3 regions of the Pantoea cypripedii genome follow, and region 3 is predicted to be linked to each of the others. Evidence: riboswitches for the same ligand, from Rfam matches in the RefSeq annotation. Region 3 holds a riboswitch; each other region holds the start of a gene.

Region 1 (3,277 bases), 570 kb from region 3:
TCGCCCATCACTGGCAGCAAACCTCACCGTTGCACTGGCGCTTCTTTTTGCGTCCGGCTATTCGCTTTCATCATGGCCGTGAACTGGAGATGGAAGACGTCATCAGCTCGCTGGAGCGTCTGCGCAGCCAGCCGCTGTTCTCCCATATCGCAACACTGCACTCCCCGGCTCCCTGGACGCTGGATATTCAGCTGACGCAACCCGACAACTGGCTGCCGTGGCTGCTCGGCAGCGTCAGCGCAATGATCCTGCCGCGTGAATGGCAGACCCTGCGCGGTTTCGCCCGTCAGCCGATCGGTACCGGCCCCTATAGCGTGGTACGCAATCAACAGAGCCAGCTGAAGATCGCCGCCTTTGATGACTACTTCGGTTACCGCGCATTGATTGACGATGTCTCCATCTGGGTACTGCCGGAGATCAGTGATGAGCTGGTGTATGCCGGGGTGAAGTTACAAGGCGAAACCGCTGATGAGAAATCGGAAGAAAGTCGTCTGGAAGAAGGCTGCTATTTTCTGCTGTATGACCAGCGCTCAGAACAGGGCCGGGATGCGCATTTCCGCCGCTGGGTCAGTTACCTGCTTAATCCTATCGCCCTGCTGAATAATGCGGGTATCGGTTATCAGCGCTACTGGTTCCCGGCTTATGGTTTATTACCGCGCTGGCATCATCGCCGCGATCTGACGGCGGTCAACAAGCCGGACAACCTGAAGCAGCTCACCATCAGTTGGTACAGCCACCATGTGGAACATGAAGGTATCGCCAACGCCTTACGCCCACTGCTGGCGCAACAAGGCGTGGAATTGATTACCCGCGAGCTGAGTTATGAAGCCTGGTTTAACGGCGAAGGCGAGAGCGACATCTGGCTCGGCAGCGTTAACTTCACCCTGCCGCTCGACTACTCGCTGTTCGCCCAGCTGTACGAATTGCCGCTGATGCAGCTGTGTATCCCGATTGACTGGGAAAATGCCGCCACCCACTGGCGCGAAAAAACGCTGCCGCTCGCAGAATGGAGTAAGCAACTGGTGGATAGTGATTATCTGCACCCGTTGTTTCACCACTGGCTGTTGCTGGAAGGTCAGCGCAGTATGCGTGGCGTGCGCATGAATACGCTCGGCTGGTTTGACTTCAAATCCGCCTGGTTTGCCCCGCCGGAACTGTGAACCTTTCGCCCTGACCCGGAAATGTCTAGAATGTGCCGTTCTCAACGGGGTGCCCTGCATTACAGGGGCTGAGAGAGACCCGTCGAACCTGATCCGGTTAATACCGGCGTAGGGATTTGAGATGCCTCACCGCTCAGATCCTTTGCGACTCAACCTTATCTTCTCCTCAAGGAGCGCAAAGTGTTAAACAAAGTTCTGCCTGTGCTGTTGCTGGTCTCTGCCCCGGTGCTGGCTGCCAAACCGGTACTTACCGTCTACACCTACGATTCATTCTCTGCTGACTGGGGCCCTGGCCCGGCGGTGAAAAAAGCCTTTGAAGCCCAGTGCGGCTGCGAGCTGAAATACGTGGCGCTGGAAGATGGCGTATCGCTGCTCAACCGCGTGCGGATGGAAGGCAAAAACAGCAAAGCGGATATCGTGCTGGGGCTGGATAACAACCTGGTGCAGGCCGCAGAAAAAACCGGGCTGTTTGCCAAAAGCCAGGTAGATACCCACGCGCTCCAGCTGCCGGGTGGCTGGCATAACGATACCTTTATCCCGTTCGACTACGGTTACTTCGCCTTCGTCTACGATAAAAACAAACTGAAAAACCCACCGAAAAGCCTGAAGGAACTGGTCGAAAGCCCGGAAAAATGGCGCGTTATCTATGAAGATCCGCGCACCAGCACCCCAGGCCTCGGCCTGCTGCTATGGATGCAGAAAGTCTATGGCGACAAAGCGCCGGATGCCTGGCAGAAGCTGGCGCAGAAAACCGTCACCGTCACCAAAGGCTGGAGTGAAGCCTATGGGTTGTTCCTGAAGGGTGAAGGCGATCTGGTGCTGAGTTACACCACCTCTCCGGCGTATCACATCATTGAAGAGAAGAAAGAAAATTACGCCGCTGCGCCGTTTAGCGAAGGTCATTATTTGCAGGTTGAAGTGGCGGCGCAGCTGGCCAGCAGCAAGCAACCGCAGCTGGCACAGGAATTCATGCAGTTTATGGTGTCCCCGGCCTTCCAGCAGACCATCCCGACCGGCAACTGGATGTATCCGGTGATCAAGAGCGATCTGCCTGCCGGTTATCAGGCACTGAACGTGCCGCAAACGGCGCTGCAATATAGCCCGGCGGAAGTCGCCGACCACAGCAAAGCCTGGATTAGTGCATGGCAACGCGCCGTCAGCCGTTAATCCCCGGCTGGCTGTTGCCCGGCAGTTTCACTGCGCTGCTGCTGTGCGCCGTGGCGCTGCTGGCGTTTGGCGCGCTGCTGATGTCAGCGCCCATCGGCGACTGGCGCGCCCTGCTCGCCGATGACTATCTGCATCATGTGCTGGCCTTCTCCTTCTGGCAGGCGCTGCTGTCAGCGCTGTTTTCGGTCCTTCCCGCCATCCCACTGGCGCGCGCCCTGTATCGGCGTCGTTTTCCTGGTCGCGAACTGTTGCTGCGTCTGTGCGCCATGACGCTGGTGCTGCCGGTGCTGGTGGCGGTGTTTGGCCTGCTGAGCGTCTATGGCCGCACTGGATGGCTGGCGCAGCTGTGCGCAGCGCTGGGCATTCCCTGGCATTTCTCGCCCTACGGCTTGCAGGGCATTCTGCTGGCGCACGTGTTCTTCAATCTGCCACTGGCGACGCGTATGTTGTTGCAGGCGCTGGAAAGTATTCCCGGCGAACAACGCCAGCTGGCAGCGCAACTGGGTCTGCGCGGCTGGAACCTGTTTCGTCTGCTGGAGTGGCCGTGGCTGCGGCGGCAAATTTTCCCCACTGCCGCCCTGATTTTTATGCTGTGCTTTGCCAGTTTTGCCACCGTGCTGGCGCTGGGCGGCGGCCCACAGGCGACCACGCTGGAGCTGGCGATTTATCAGGCATTAAATTTTGACTACGACCCCGGACGCGCAGCGCTGCTGGCACTGCTGCAGCTCGGTTGCTGCCTGCTGCTGGTGTTGCTGAGTCAGCGTTTCAGCAAGGCCATTCCCGCAGGTCATCAGCAGATACGCGGCTGGCGCGATCCCGCTGATAGCTGGCGCGCGCGTATCAGCGACAGCCTGTTAATTGGTATGGCCCTGCTGCTGTTGCTCCCCCCGTTGCTGGCAGTGGTGGCTGATGGTCTGCGCGGCGGCGTGGCCGGAGCGATGCGGCAACCC
Region 2 (3,277 bases), on a different contig from region 3:
GGATCCGGTTGCAGCGTATCGGCATGGCCGATCACCTCCAGCTTGATCCATGGCGTGTTGAATAATTCGCGCGCCATATGCGCAGTGGTCACCGCTTCCTGCACCGTATGACAACCGGCGGTGTTCGGCAGCACGCGCCTATCCAGCTGCGCCAGCAACTCGCGAAACGCCGCACCGGCGACGCCTTCACGTCGCAGGCTGACGGTGATGATTTCACTGCCCGAGGCGACAATCGCCTGTTGCAGAATCGCCGGGGAGGGATAACCCGCTGTGCCCAGTAAAAACCGTGATTGTGGTTCAAAGCCGTAAAACATGATTTAGCCTCCCTGCATCGGTGATAACACTTCCAGCTGACAGCCTTCTTCCAGCCGCTGGCTGTCGTACTGTGTTCTGGGCACAAACATGCCGTTAAATGCGGTGGCAACGCAGGCAGCATCAATTTGCTGCTCGCGTAGCAACTCGCTCAGGGTGCTGGCGGCAGTCAGCACCTGGCGACCATTAAGCTGAATGTTCATAAAAGTTTTCCTCAGACAGGCGTTGCATCAGCTGTTCCGCCATCAGCGGTGCCAGCAGGAAGCCATGGCGATACATGCCGTTCAGATAAAAAGTGTCATTTTGATAGTGGATTTCCGGCAAATTGGCCGGATACGCCGGACGCAGGCCGCTGGCGTTTTCGATAATGCGGGATTCGGCAAGTGCGGGATGGAGGGTATAAGCCGCGCTGAGCAGCTCCATCATGGCACGCGCGCTGATGGGACTGGCATCATGGCTTTCTACCATGGTGGCCCCGAGCATAAAGTGGCCGCCACGGCGTGGCACCAGATAGCAGGGAAAACGCGGATGCAGCAGACGAATCGGTCGTGAAAACTGCACCTCATCGCTGTGCAAAATCAGCATTTCGCCGCGCACCGCGCGCAGTCGCGGCAGCTCAGAAGCCGCATGAATGCCACGGCAATCAATCACTTGCCCGGAGGCTTTGCCGCTGTGAAACATCACGCCACGCTGCTGTAATTTTTCCCGCATCTCAGCCAGCGCCAAACGCGGATCAAGATGGGCTTCCTGCGAGAAAAATAAACCCCGCGCGAAACGACCGGCCAGTGCCGGTTCCACTTCGGCGGGGTCCACCCATTGATGCTGTTCCGTCATGCGGGCAAAGCGGTTCAACTCCTGGCTATCACGCACGGGTGCCACCACCAGCGTCCCCTGATGTTCGACGCTGCTGACCCGTTGCTGCCACCACGCGGCGGCGTGCTGACCAAGATCAATCACCGCACGCGGCGCACTTTCGGCTTCACACCAGGGCGCCAGCATACCGCCCGCGAACCAGGATGCCGGCGTGCGGTTCGCATCGACAATCACTTCGATCTGCTCACCGCGTTCCGCTAACAGGGTCGCCACGCACAGGCCCGTCACACCGCCGCCAATAACCGACCAGCGACTCATAACGGACATACCAGAAAAGAAACAGGAGATTGCATATCGGCCTCTCAGTAGTTGTACTGAGACCCGGATACAGGAGAAGGGAAATAGCATACGTTGCACGGAAACGCCCCGCTGCCAGACAGCCTGCGTTGCAGGTTGTCAGTCTTCCTACGCCAGTATCAACTGGGTCAGGTTCAAAGGGTCGCTAAGCCGCGCAATGCGCTTTTAGCCTCTCAGTCTCTCTGGCGAGACTCCCCCGACGCGTCTATTTGTATTGCAGTCGTCTGACTTCGTCAAGCATCAGCTCCGCAACAAAGCCTAACCTTTCAAAATCTCCTGTTTCAGCATCATGCGCTTTTCTCCACGATTGCCTGGTATGCTCTCAAGATCTGGATTAATAGAAACAACGTCTGGCAGGAAAATTATGTGTGCTGATTCAGTGATTTCCGCCATCCTGGTGTGCGTATTTGGCGTGATTATTTTATGGTGTGTCTTACGCCCGTAAAAGGGCAGGAAGGTACGGGGGTGGCAATGAGGATTTGCTGGCACAACTAAAGGGAGGCACTCAGGCCTCCCCTTCTCTGCTTAACGCTGCGGGTGATTCACTTCCAGCGGACGCAGGTCAAACAACAGCACTTCCGCGTCTTTACCGTTGGCGAATTGCAGCGCGGTTTCGTTACGTACACGCGCACCGTCACCTTCGTTGAACACCACACCATTCACTTCAATGCTGCCGCGTGCCACATGAATGTAGGCGTAGCGATCGGCATCCAGCGTGAAGGTCTGCTGTTCTGCACCGTTAAACAACCCGGCATAGATGCGGATGTCCTGACGCACGCTCAGTGAACCTTCATCACCCTGCGGGGAAACAATCAGGCGCAGCTGACCACGTTTGTCGTTTTCCGCCACCGATACCTGCTGGTAACCTGGCTGCGTGCCGCGTTCTGCCGGAACGATCCAGATTTGCAGGAAATGGACGTTGTCCGCTTTCGAGTGGTTAAACTCGCTGTGCGTTACGCCGCTACCGGCACTCATCAGCTGCACATCACCGGGGACAATCACCGAACCGGTGCCCATGGAATCTTTATGCTCCAGCGCCCCTTCCAGCACATAGGAGATGATTTCCATGTTGCTGTGCGGGTGGGCACCAAAACCCCGTCCCGGCGCAACACGGTCATCGTTAATCACCAGCAAATCGGAGAAACCGGTTTGTTTCGGATCCCAGTAGTTGGCAAAAGAAAACGTGTGGCGTGAGTTCAACCAGCCGTGGTCACCGAGGCCGCGCTGGGCTGACAGTCTTTGTTCAATCATGGTCTGCTCCTCAAATTTGTTGGCGGAAGACGATATTGCTTCCTGATGTGACTCAGTATACGTAAACTGAATCGCCCAACAATGTGTTGCATTGACAATGACCGTCACCAATAAGTGGACAATATGCAGATAGACGACCTCCGCATTTATGTCGCCGTGATTAAAGCCGGCAACTTTACCGCCGCCGCAGAACAGCTGCTGCTTTCCAAACAATATGTCAGCCGCCGCATCGCCGCGCTGGAAGAAACGCTCGGCGCACGCCTGCTCAATCGCAACACGCGTAAGTTGTCAGTGACGGATAACGGCCAGCTGTTTGCCCGCCATGCACAGCGCATTCTTGATGATGTGCAGGAGGCGGAGCTGGCGGTGTCAGGACGCCGCCAGGTTTTACAGGGCAGTTTTCGTCTCAGCGTGCCGATGTCGTTCGGCATCAGCCATCTGTCGCCGTTTATCGCTGAATTTCTCAGTATGCATCCGGCGCTGCAATTCCAGGTCGAACTGGCGGACCGTTATGTGGATATGATTGGCGAAGGCTTCGATATGG
Region 3 (3,277 bases):
CACCAGCGATGGGAACGATAGAACTCCGCCAGTTGGACGCCGCGCCCGGCAAGCTGGAACAGGCCAACGTCCTCATCAATCAGTTGGCGTACAGACCCCATGTTATCGGAGCGTGATTGGCGCACCAGCCAGACATTTTCGCCCTGCCACTCACCAATCACCATGCCGTCACTGCCCGCCAGGCCGAATTGTTCCGCAGTACCATGCGGTAGTTCACCCTGTGGCAGCCAAAGTTTTTGTTCATGGCTGACAATCCACCAGCCAGCGTCTACGCTTGAGATCTCACGTTGCATTTAAATCGTCATCCTTAGCGTCTATTCGCAGAATGAACAACTATAACCCACATGGAGCCTCGTATGCTTACTCAGTTAGATGACCTGACCGAGCGTGTAGGCAGCGGCAACGAATTAGTCGATTCATGGCTACACGCGCGTCGTCAGTTACTCGTGACCTATTATCAGTTGGTTGGCATGAAGCCGAAGAAAGATGCGCTGAGCGCATTGGACGAACGGGCGCTGGATGCCTTTTGCCACAATCTGGTGGATTATCTCTCCGCCGGTCATTTCAGCGTGTATGAACATATTATCAGCGAGATGCAGGGCGACAGCCCGATGATTGCTGCTGCGCAGCTTTACCCGTCGCTGGAAGCCAATACCGAACGGATGATGCAGTTGTATGATGGCCATCTGCAACAAGCCATCACCGATGACAACTGCACCACCTTCCAGCAGGCGCTATCTGAAGTGGGTGAAGTGCTGGAGTCGCGTTTTACGCTGGAAGACAAGCTGGTGCGTCTGGCATGGGATAATCAGCTGGCGCATCCGCGGGTAGCGAATGAGAGTCCTATCGCCCGCCCGGCTTAAATCGCCCATTTGTAAAAAACTTGTTATTCGCAAAAAGCCCTTCTATGCTACGTGGGCTTTAAATGTTTTGCGGTTTAAGCACAAAACACCATCTTGTCGGAGTGCCCTTAGGGCTGAGACCGTTAATTCGGGATCCGCGGAACCTGATCAGGTTAGTACCTGCGAAGGGAACAAGAGTAAACATCATCAGTACGATGCGTGCATCGTTTCTGTTACTCCTTCCGGACTCCGGACAAGCAACTTCCATCATTTACAGGAAAATTGCTATGTCTGTTGCAAAAACTTCTCGTCGTGAACAACGCGCCCAGGCGCAGGAATTTATCGATTCACTGCAAGGTACCGCGTTTCCCAACTCGCAACGTATCTGGATCACCGGCAGCCGTGATGACATTCGCGTACCGATGCGTGAAATTCAGCTCAGCCCTACCCTGACCGGCGGCAGTAAAGATAACCCGCAGTATGAACCGAACGAACCGGTGCCGGTGTATGACACCGCCGGTGCCTATGGCGATCCGTCAGCGACCATTGATGTGCATCAGGGACTGGCAAAACTGCGTGCAGGCTGGATTGCCGATCGTGGCGACAGTGAAACCATCGATCAACTAAGTTCCAGCTATACCCAGCAACGGCTGGCGGATGAAGGGCTGGATCACCTGCGTTTCGAACATCTGCCACAACCGCGTCGTGCCAAAGCCGGTCATTGCGTTACCCAACTGCACTACGCACGCCAGGGCGTCATTACCCCGGAGATGGAGTTTATTGCGCTACGCGAAAACATGGGACGTGAGCGCATCCGGGGTGAAGTGTTGCTGCAACAGCATCCGGGTTATAGCTTTGGTGCGCATCTGCCTGCCAATATCACCGCCGAGTTTGTGCGTCAGGAAGTGGCCGCCGGGCGAGCCATCATCCCTTCCAACATCAATCATCCCGAATCCGAACCGATGATCATTGGCCGTAACTTTCTGGTGAAGGTGAATGCCAATATCGGTAACTCGGCCGTCAGCTCCTCAATTGAAGAGGAGGTGGAAAAGCTGGTGTGGTCAACACGCTGGGGAGCCGATACCGTGATGGACCTTTCCACCGGCCGCTATATCCATGAAACGCGTGAATGGATTCTGCGCAACAGCCCGGTACCGATTGGCACTGTACCGATTTATCAGGCACTGGAGAAAGTGAACGGTATTGCGGAGGACCTCAACTGGGAAATTTTCCGCGATACGTTGCTGGAACAGGCTGAGCAGGGTGTGGATTACTTCACCATCCACGCTGGCGTGCTGCTGCGTTATGTCCCGATGACGGCGAAGCGTCTGACCGGTATTGTGTCACGCGGCGGTTCGATTATGGCGAAGTGGTGCCTGTCGCATCATCAGGAGAGCTTCCTGTATCTGCACTTCCGCGAGATTTGTGAGATCTGTGCTGCCTACGATGTTGCGCTGTCGCTGGGCGATGGTCTGCGTCCGGGTTCGATTCAGGATGCCAACGATGAAGCGCAATTCGCCGAGCTGCACACCCTGGGCGAGCTGACGAAAATCGCCTGGGAATATGACGTGCAGGTGATGATCGAAGGCCCGGGCCATGTACCGATGCAGATGATTCGCCGCAACATGACCGAGCAGCTGGAGCATTGCCACGAAGCCCCGTTCTACACCCTCGGCCCACTGACCACCGATATCGCCCCCGGCTATGACCATTTCACCTCTGGTATTGGTGCCGCGATGATTGGCTGGTTCGGCTGCGCGATGCTGTGCTACGTGACCCCGAAAGAGCATCTGGGATTACCGAATAAAGAAGATGTAAAACAAGGGCTGATTACCTACAAGATCGCCGCCCATGCGGCCGATCTGGCCAAAGGCCATCCTGGCGCGCAAATTCGCGATAACGCCATGTCCAAAGCACGTTTCGAGTTTCGCTGGGAAGATCAGTTCAACCTGGCACTGGACCCCCACACCGCCCGCGCCTATCACGATGAAACGCTGCCGCAGGAATCGGGTAAAGTGGCGCATTTCTGTTCCATGTGTGGTCCAAAATTCTGTTCGATGAAAATCACCCAGGAAGTGCGCGACTTTGCCGCCCGCCAACAGGCTGAAGCCCAGCCGGTTGAAGTGGGTATGGCACAGATGTCAGACGCCTTCCGCAGCCGTGGCGGCGAGCTGTATCATGCTGCCGATGCTTTGAAAGAGGAAAAAGTATGACCACCCCATTTCCCAGTACCGCACCGCGTTTAGGGCTTTATCCGGTTGTGGACAGTGTTGAGTGGATTGCCCGTTTACTGGAAGCGGGTGTACGCACCATTCAGCTACGGATTAAGGATTGCGAGGATCACGAAGTTGAGGATGCGGTGCGCGATGCCATCGCACTCGGTAAGCAATATCGCGCCCGGCTGTTTATTAATGATTATTGGCGATTGGCGATTC

The links. A riboswitch is a leader RNA that binds a small molecule or an ion and turns the genes downstream of it on or off. The one in region 3 is predicted to bind thiamine pyrophosphate.
Region 1: it holds a riboswitch for thiamine pyrophosphate, as region 3 does, so the genes downstream of both, thiB (thiamine ABC transporter substrate binding subunit) here and thiC (phosphomethylpyrimidine synthase ThiC) in region 3, are expected to answer to the same signal.
Region 2: it holds a riboswitch for thiamine pyrophosphate, as region 3 does, so the genes downstream of both, HA50_RS28600 (FAD-dependent oxidoreductase) here and thiC (phosphomethylpyrimidine synthase ThiC) in region 3, are expected to answer to the same signal.

What each region holds. Positions count from the first base shown of each region.
Region 1 is NZ_MLJI01000001.1:770,752-774,028, reverse strand. It holds gene sgrR (HTH-type transcriptional regulator SgrR) at 1-1,160, shown strand, start outside; TPP riboswitch at 1,196-1,293, shown strand; gene thiB (thiamine ABC transporter substrate binding subunit) at 1,341-2,327, shown strand; gene thiP (thiamine/thiamine pyrophosphate ABC transporter permease ThiP) at 2,303-3,277, shown strand, end outside.
Region 2 is NZ_MLJI01000003.1:118,749-122,025, reverse strand. It holds gene HA50_RS28610 (thiazole synthase) at 1-314, opposite strand, end outside; gene thiS (sulfur carrier protein ThiS) at 318-515, opposite strand; gene HA50_RS28600 (FAD-dependent oxidoreductase) at 499-1,443, opposite strand; TPP riboswitch at 1,571-1,690, opposite strand; gene HA50_RS28595 (pirin family protein) at 2,008-2,733, opposite strand; gene HA50_RS28590 (LysR family transcriptional regulator) at 2,857-3,277, shown strand, end outside.
Region 3 is NZ_MLJI01000001.1:199,639-202,915, reverse strand. It holds gene nudC (NAD(+) diphosphatase) at 1-293, opposite strand, end outside; gene rsd (sigma D regulator) at 357-863, shown strand; TPP riboswitch at 951-1,050, shown strand; gene thiC (phosphomethylpyrimidine synthase ThiC) at 1,130-3,055, shown strand; gene thiE (thiamine phosphate synthase) at 3,052-3,277, shown strand, end outside.